Linked DNA regions of Oceanispirochaeta sp. M1. Each later gene encodes a partner of the first gene's protein in a complex. Links are inferred from orthologs where the notes say so. Each region holds a gene or a part of one and is shown in the gene's direction. Other genes may lie near its edges.

Region 1 (4,071 bases):
TTATAAAGAAGAAGCAGCAGATGGATAGTGTTGATGATGCTGAATCTGTGGGTACTGTGGCAACACTTACTAAAGAGACTGAAGAATTGGTAAATAGTGAAGATGACGGCCTGATTGAGCTGGATATTATCAGTCCTCATGAGTATTATAATGATTCAAAATATAAGAGTTATGATTCTGTGGAAACCGCAGTTATTGATAATATCGAAGAACCTGCCTGGGGAGATGATATGAGTACAGATAAGGATAGTGATGCTCCTGCAGATGATCTAACAGGCGGTAATGAAGAACTGAACGAAGTCGAAGAACTGGATGAAGTCGAAGATCTGGATGAAGTCGAAGATCTGGATGAAGTCGAAGAACTGGACGAAGTCGAAGAACTGGACGAAGTCGAAGATCTGGACGAAGTCGAAGATCTGGACGAAGTCGAAGATCTGGACGAAGTCGAAGATCTGGAAGAGCTGGATGAACTTGAAGAACTCGAAGAGATGGAAGAAGTCGAAGAGTTAAAAGTAGTCGTTCCTCCGCTATCTGTCAGTTTTACTGAGTACCTCAGTAAAGCCGGACTAGATATCAAAGAAGAGCCCGAATCAGACGAAGAAGATGCTCATGTTGAAGAAGATGATGGTAAGATAACCTCAGAATCGTTTATGCAGGGAATGGGTGGACTCGTTCAGAACCTGGCAGATGATCTGCTGCCTCCTCTGGAAGAAGAGCCCGAAGTTGAACATTATACAATAAAAGATGAAGTCGCACGTCTGGAAATGACTGAAAAGGGTCTTGATTTTGATAGATTCAGAAGTCATTACCGTGAAGGTTCTCTCGGTCTGCTAAAGGCACTGCGTGATCTGACAAGAGAATATAAAGCCCTGAGTGGTATCCTTATGAAAAAATCTGGAAAAGGGCTTATTCCTGTTCATTCAATCGGTATTAATGAAGACGGTGTAGACAGTCTGAGCAGTGATGATATTTCATCTCTCTTTGGATCTATGACCTCGGATAACAAGCTCGTGTACATTAAGAATAAAGACCATGAATCCTTAGCCGGAGCACTGGCACATCCCGATTTTAATCTTTTTCAATGCTGGGTTTTGATGCCACTGGAGAGTAAAGAAGGGATTGATTATGCTCTTCTTGGATACAAGGATTCCAAACAGTCATTTCTTAATGAGATTCTTTAATCAACTCTATAGATGCAGCTGGTTTACTTCTCATTGATAATGAAGAACTTATGTGATCAGCTGCTGATTTATGATGTTTTAATGGAAATACTTTGACTTGACAAATAGGTCTTTACTTATATAATCATATTATCTTGTAAGATTAGGGGGAATAATGGATCTTATATATATGATAGCTCTTCCCCTCGTTGGATTAGTATTAGGTTGGACAATAAGATGGCTTTATGCCAGATATCAGCTCTCTTCTTCAGAGCAGAAATCGTTAAGAGTAAAACAGGACGCAGTTAAAGAGGCAGAACAAGAAAAAAAATCTATCTTGCTGGAAGCACAGAATCAGATTATGAAGGAACGTCGTCAACTGGAGAAAGAAAACCGGGATAGACGCAATGATGTTCAGAAATATGAACGTAGAGTGCAACAAAAAGAAGATAACCTTGATAAAAAGACTGCGTTGCTTGAACAGAAACAGGCAGCGATTAACGATCAGGAAGAGGCTCTTGTAGGCAGAGAAGAATCTGTTACCGCGGAGGAATCCCGATGGCAGACTGAGCTCGAAAGAATCTCAGGTTTAACCAAAGACGAGGCGAAGAAATTAATTATCCAGAGTCTGGAAAATGAAGCAAAACATGATGCTCAGGCACTGGTTAATAAGATTGAACAGGAAGCGAATCTCACGGCTGAGAAGAAGGCCAGAGATGTCATAATTACTACAATTCAGCGTCTGGCGACAGATGTAAGCACAGAAATTACTGTGACTTCCGTCAGTCTGCCCAATGATGAAATGAAGGGTAGAATCATCGGTCGTGAAGGCCGTAATATCAGAACTCTCGAGACACTGACAGGTGTGGATATCATTATTGATGATACTCCTGAAGCTGTTGTGATCTCATGTTTTGATCCGATTAGAAAAGTGATCGCTAAGATCGCTCTGGAAAGACTGATAGCCGACGGCAGAATCCATCCCGCAAGGATTGAGGAAGTTGTACAGAAGGTGACGAAAGAAATCAGTCAGACTATTTATGAAGAGGGTGAAAAGGTTCTCTTCGATCTGGGTATTCATAATGTCCGGCCCGAAGGTATCAGAGCTCTCGGTCGTCTGCATTTCAGAACCAGTTATGGTCAGAATGTACTTTCTCATTCCAAGGAAGTTGCTGTCATTGCCGGTATGATCGCCTCTGAAGTAGGTGCTGATGCAGAACTTGCCAAGAGAGGAGCTTTGCTCCACGATATCGGTAAGGGACTTGAAACTGATGGTGATGTGAATCATGCGGAGCTGGGTGCAGAACTCTGTAAACGTATGAATGAAGATCCCCGGGTTATTAATGCTGTAGGTGCTCATCACAATGATATTGAGATAACTTCAGTGGAGGGAATCATTGTTCAGGTGGCGGATGCTATTTCAGCAGCCAGACCCGGAGCTAGACGTGAGACTCTTGATAACTATATCAAGCGACTTGAAAACCTTGAGAAGATCGCAATGAGCTTCGAGGGTGTTGAAAAGGTATTTGCTATTCAGGCTGGACGAGAGCTGAGAATCATGGTCAATAATGACAAAATTGATGATTCCAAAGCACAGATCCTTGCTAAAGATATTGCAAAGCAGATTGAAAATGAACTTAAGTATCCCGGACGTATCCGGGTCACCATAATTCGCGAAACAAGGGCCGTTGAATACGCCCGTTAGGAAGTGAACTTTGGCGAATGAATTACGCGCCCTTATTCTGGGAGATGTTGTTGGATCTCCCGGGAGCAGGGCGCTTTTCTTTGGATTAAAAAAACTCATCAAAGAGCACCGGGCAGATCTGGTCATCGTTAACGGTGAAAATGCAGCTGCCGGTTTCGGCATGATGCCCGAAGATGTGGAAAGACTGTTTTCCGCAGGTGCTGATGTGATTACAAGTGGTAATCATATCTGGCAGAAGAAAGAGATTCTGGATTTTCTTGATTCTCAGGAATTCCTTCTCAGACCTGCCAATTACCCTCCCGGTGTTCCAGGACATGGTCAATGTATTATCGAAAAGAAGAAACAGAAGATTGCTGTTTTTAATATGCTTGGCAGATCCCGTATGGGATTCAATGGCTTCTGTCCTTTTCAGGCTATGAAAAAAATGGTTCAGAAGGTTCAGGGACAAGCGGATATTACTATTCTTGATTTTCATGCTGAAGATCCCCTGGAGAAAGAAGCCCTTGCACTTCATATGGACGGTCAGCTGAGTCTTCTCTTTGGAACACACACACATATACAGACTGCCGATGAAAGGATTCTCCCCGGAGGAACCGCTTATATCAGTGATATAGGGATGGTAGGGCCGGTGGGTAGTGTTATCGGTGCTGATCCACAGCAGAGTATCAGAAGAAGCCTTTCTCAGCTTCCTATCAAGATGGACGTAATTGATAACCAGGCCCTGATCTGCGGCATCGTTGTAGATTTTTTAGACGGTAAGGCCGTTTCCATCAGTCGGATCAGGCAGCTTTCACCGGCATGAAGAAACAGAGGCTCCTGCAGCTTGCATCCCGGCAGTTTCCGGAATATTCAGAAAAAGAACTTTTCGCATCAATACTGTGCGGTGAACTCATTACTTCCGGTGAAAAGATAAAAGACCCTAAGGCTCTTGTTGCTTCAGATGCAAAGCTGGAACTCAGTAAAAAGAAATATGTCTCCCGTGGGGGATTCAAGCTGGAAAAGGTTCTTGAATACTGGTCCGTTCCGGTGAAAGGGAAAAGGATACTTGATGCCGGCTGTTCCACAGGTGGTTTTACAGATTGTCTTCTGCAGAAGGGAGCTCTCTCTGTTTATGCCGTTGATGTGGGATATAACCAGCTTGACTACTCTCTGCGAGTTAATCCGGCAGTAGTTGTTATGGAAAAGACCAATATTATGTCTGTTCAG
Region 2 (3,605 bases), on another replicon or contig:
AAGAGATCCTCTCGATTGAAGAAGATTCACAGCAAATGCTCAGCGTTGTACCAGGCAAAGGACTTAGCTCAAATAAAGGTCCCATAGCGGTAGATGCGGTTCTGCCCATTCTTCACGGTACTTTCGGTGAAGATGGAACCCTTCAGGGACTCCTTGAGATAGCCGACCTTCCCTATGCCGGGGCAGGTGTAGGTGGAAGCTACCTGAGCATGGATAAGGATATAGCAAAAATAATATGGGAACATCATAATCTGCCTGTTGTTCCCTTCAGAAGTGTCAGAAAAGCAGAGTGTGAGGCTGAAAATTTCAGCTGGACCGCCCTTCTGACTGAAATAAAAGAGAAGTTCGGCATGCCCCTTTTTGTTAAACCCTCCCAGTGCGGCTCCTCTGTAGGTGTCTCCCGTGTGGATAACGAAGATAAATTTCAGGCTGCCATGGAAGAAGCGCTGCGCTTTGATAACAAGGTGCTTGTGGAACCTGCTGTTAATGCCAGAGAAATTGAGTGCTCCATACTGGGAAACGAGAATCCCAGATCTTTCCCTCCCGGAGAACTGAAGCCCAGTCATGAGTTTTATGATTATGAAGCAAAATATTTAGATCCCGATGGAGCCGCACTTATCGTGCCGGCAGATCTTGAAAAAGAAGATGCCCGCAGGGTGCAGGAGATCGCTGTAAAAGCCTATGAAGTACTTGGCTGCAGCGGTATGTCCCGGGTGGACTTCTTTATGGATAAGAAAACAGGAGAGCTGTTTCTCAATGAGATTAACACCATACCCGGTTTTACGAGCATCAGTATGTTTCCTCTTCTCTGTGATGCGGGAGGACTTCCCTATCCCGCTCTACTGGATGAGATGATCAATCTGGCCCTGGACAGATTCAAAAAGAAAAGCGCTCTCAGTTTCACACTGATGTGATTTGCTAACTATATCCTAACTTTCTATACTTAAAATCTGGAGACATTATGTCACAAGGCACAAAAAAGATTGGAATACTTACAGCAGGAGGCGATTGCCCCGGTTTAAATGCTGCAATCAGAGGGGTTGGAAAGACTTCTATTCTCAAATACGGAATGGATGTCTACGGCTTTTCCTCCGGCTACCTCGGACTGATCAATAATGAGTACAGACATCTGGATGAGAAGTCGTTATCCGGAATATTGACAATGGGAGGGACCATTCTTGGAACCTCAAGGGAAAAACCGTTTAAACACGAAGAGTACGAAGAGTATGTTCAGAGCAAACCCGACCGTATTCTGGAGAACTGCGATAAACTGGGCCTTGATGCCCTTGTATGTATCGGCGGAAATGGAACCATGAAGACTGCAGGAAAACTGCAGGAATTGGGCCTCAATATAGTAGGCATTCCCAAGACCATCGACAACGATGTTTGGGGAACAGATATGACCTTCGGCTTTGATACGGCTGTAAATATCGCCACCGAAGCCATCGATAGAATGCATACCACAGCCAACTCTCATAAAAGAATTATGGTTGTAGAGGTTATGGGTCATCATACGGGCTGGCTGTCACTCTACTCCGGTGTTGCCGGAGGGGGAGATGCCATTCTTCTTCCTGAAATCCCCTGGAAAGCTGAAACACTGAAAGATTACCTTTTGAAACGTCTTGAAGCGGGAAAACCCTACTCTATCGTTGTTGTAGCAGAAGGTGTGAAGGTGCCGGGAGTGGGAATGAAGAAAAACAGAATTTCTGCAGGTGCTGCTGTGGCCCGTCTGATTCAGGATATGACAGGCATAGAAACCAGAGAGACGATTCTGGGGTATATTCAAAGAGGTGGAACCCCCTCTCCCAGAGACAGGGTGATTGCCACAGAACTCGGCTCATACGCAGCAGGTATGGCAGATTCCGGAGAATTCGGCCGAATGGCTGCGTATCATGGAAATGACCTGACATCAGTTCCCCTTGAAGAGGTAGCCGGAAAGACAAAATTTGTCCCTGCAGATCATCCTCTTATTAAACATGCCCGGACTATAGACACCTGTTTCGGTGACGGTCTTGGACGCTGATCAGATACATGTATGTATTATTTAGAAAATTAAATTGATAAAAGGAAAACTATGGCCCGCCCCTATACCGTAAAGAAAAGAGATTACCCTTTTTTTAATAAAGAGATCAGCTGGCTTTCCTTTAATGAGAGAGTTCTGCAGGAAGCCGAAGACAAAAGAAATCCTCTGGGTGATCGCTTCAAATTTCTGGGAATCTACTCTTCAAATCTTGATGAGTTTTTCAGGGTTCGTGTTGCCATGACCCGTCGGATGTGCCAGATGGGAAAAGAGGGAGCTATAATGCTTCGGGAAGACCCTGCCTCTGCCATGGCAAATATTCAGAAGGAAGTGGCCAGACAGAGAGAAAGCTTCAACACAATACTTCAGAATATGTATGCTGAGCTCGAGGTAATGGGAATAAGGCTTCTGAAATACAAACAGCTGAATAAAGAGCAGAGTTCTTTTATAAAAGAGTATTTTGAGAGAGAGGTCCGTCACAAGATCTTCCCCATAATGGTGGATGCACGTTACAAACTGCCCGAGCTGCAGGACAAAACACTATACCTTGCGGTGGAGATGAAAAAAACAATCGGCCAGGAAGATAAAATCCGCTACAGTATCGTTGAGATCCCGACAAAAGTTCTTCCCCGGTTTATCAAACTTCCCAGCAAGAAAGATGAACAGAATGTAATGCTTATTGATGAAGTGGTCCGTGCAGGACTTCCATCAATTTTCAGAGACAGCCATTATCACAGTTTCCATTCATGGAACTTCAAGGTTGTACGGGATGCGGAACTGGATATTGATGATGACGATATCTCACTCAGTTATATGAACAAAGTAAACCAGAGTGTCCAGAAGAGACATCTGGGAGCACCAATCTGGTTCCTCTATGATCAGACCATGAATCAGGATCTGCTGGATATGTTCCTCAGAAAAATGAAATTCAGAAAGTATGATACGGTTACCCCTGGAGGCAGGCATCACTACTTCAGCGACTTTATGAAGTTCCCCAAACTGGTGGGACTGCAATGTTGTGAAAAATATGAACCTCTGCAGCACAGACACTTTCCCAAGGGTGTAAAAATCTTCCAGGCGATCAAGGCTAAAGATACACTTCTCTATTTTCCGTATCACAGTTTTGATACGGTGATCGATCTACTGCGGGAGGCTTCCATCGATCCCCACGTGGAAAGCATTAAAGTAACACTCTACAGAGTGGCAAACTTTTCATCCGTTGTGAATGCCCTGATCAATGCCAGGAAGAATAGAAAAGAGATTCTGGTTATCCTGGAGCTGCAGGCCCGTTTTGATGAAGAGAATAATATTTTCTGGGCCAATGTACTTAAAGAAAACGATGTAAAAGTAATTTTTGGTGTGGAAGGTCTCAAGGTTCACTCCAAACTTCTCCTTATCAGCAGAAGGGAGAAGGGAAAAACCGTCCGCTACGGTGGTATAGGTACGGGTAACCTAAACGAGGATACCGCCGGCCTCTACACAGACTGTTTCCTTATGACTTCCCATAAGGAGATTCTCGAGGAGGTGGACGCCCTCTTCGATTTCTTCGAAAACAACTACCGCTACCGACGGAACAAGCACCTGA

Evidence for each region.
Region 2: rny (region 1) and DV872_RS12560 share a complex: the UniProt entries of both Bacillus subtilis proteins name them as parts of the possible RNA degradosome complex. The link is inferred for Oceanispirochaeta sp. M1 from one-to-one orthologs.

What each region holds. Positions count from the first base shown.
Region 1 is NZ_QQPQ01000022.1:66,653-70,723, forward strand. Bases 756-3,600 are described here. They hold rny (ribonuclease Y), read left to right. Parts: upstream 756-1,335; coding sequence 1,336-2,865; downstream 2,866-3,600. Other genes in these bases: DV872_RS26615 (hypothetical protein), read left to right, coding at 756-1,181; DV872_RS16045 (TIGR00282 family metallophosphoesterase), read left to right, coding at 2,876-3,600. Outside these bases: more of DV872_RS26615, read left to right, coding at 1-755; more of DV872_RS16045, read left to right, coding at 3,601-3,667; DV872_RS16050 (TlyA family RNA methyltransferase), read left to right, coding at 3,664-4,071. UniProt on the Bacillus subtilis protein: Endoribonuclease that initiates mRNA decay. Initiates the decay of all SAM-dependent riboswitches, such as yitJ riboswitch. Involved in processing of the gapA operon mRNA, it cleaves between cggR and gapA.
Region 2 is NZ_QQPQ01000015.1:98,232-101,836, forward strand. Bases 1-2,992 are described here. They hold DV872_RS12560 (6-phosphofructokinase), read left to right. Parts: upstream 1-961; coding sequence 962-2,023; downstream 2,024-2,992. Other genes in these bases: DV872_RS12555 (D-alanine--D-alanine ligase family protein), read left to right, coding at 1-914; ppk1 (polyphosphate kinase 1), read left to right, coding at 2,075-2,992. Outside these bases: more of ppk1, read left to right, coding at 2,993-3,605. UniProt on the Bacillus subtilis protein: Catalyzes the phosphorylation of D-fructose 6-phosphate to fructose 1,6-bisphosphate by ATP, the first committing step of glycolysis.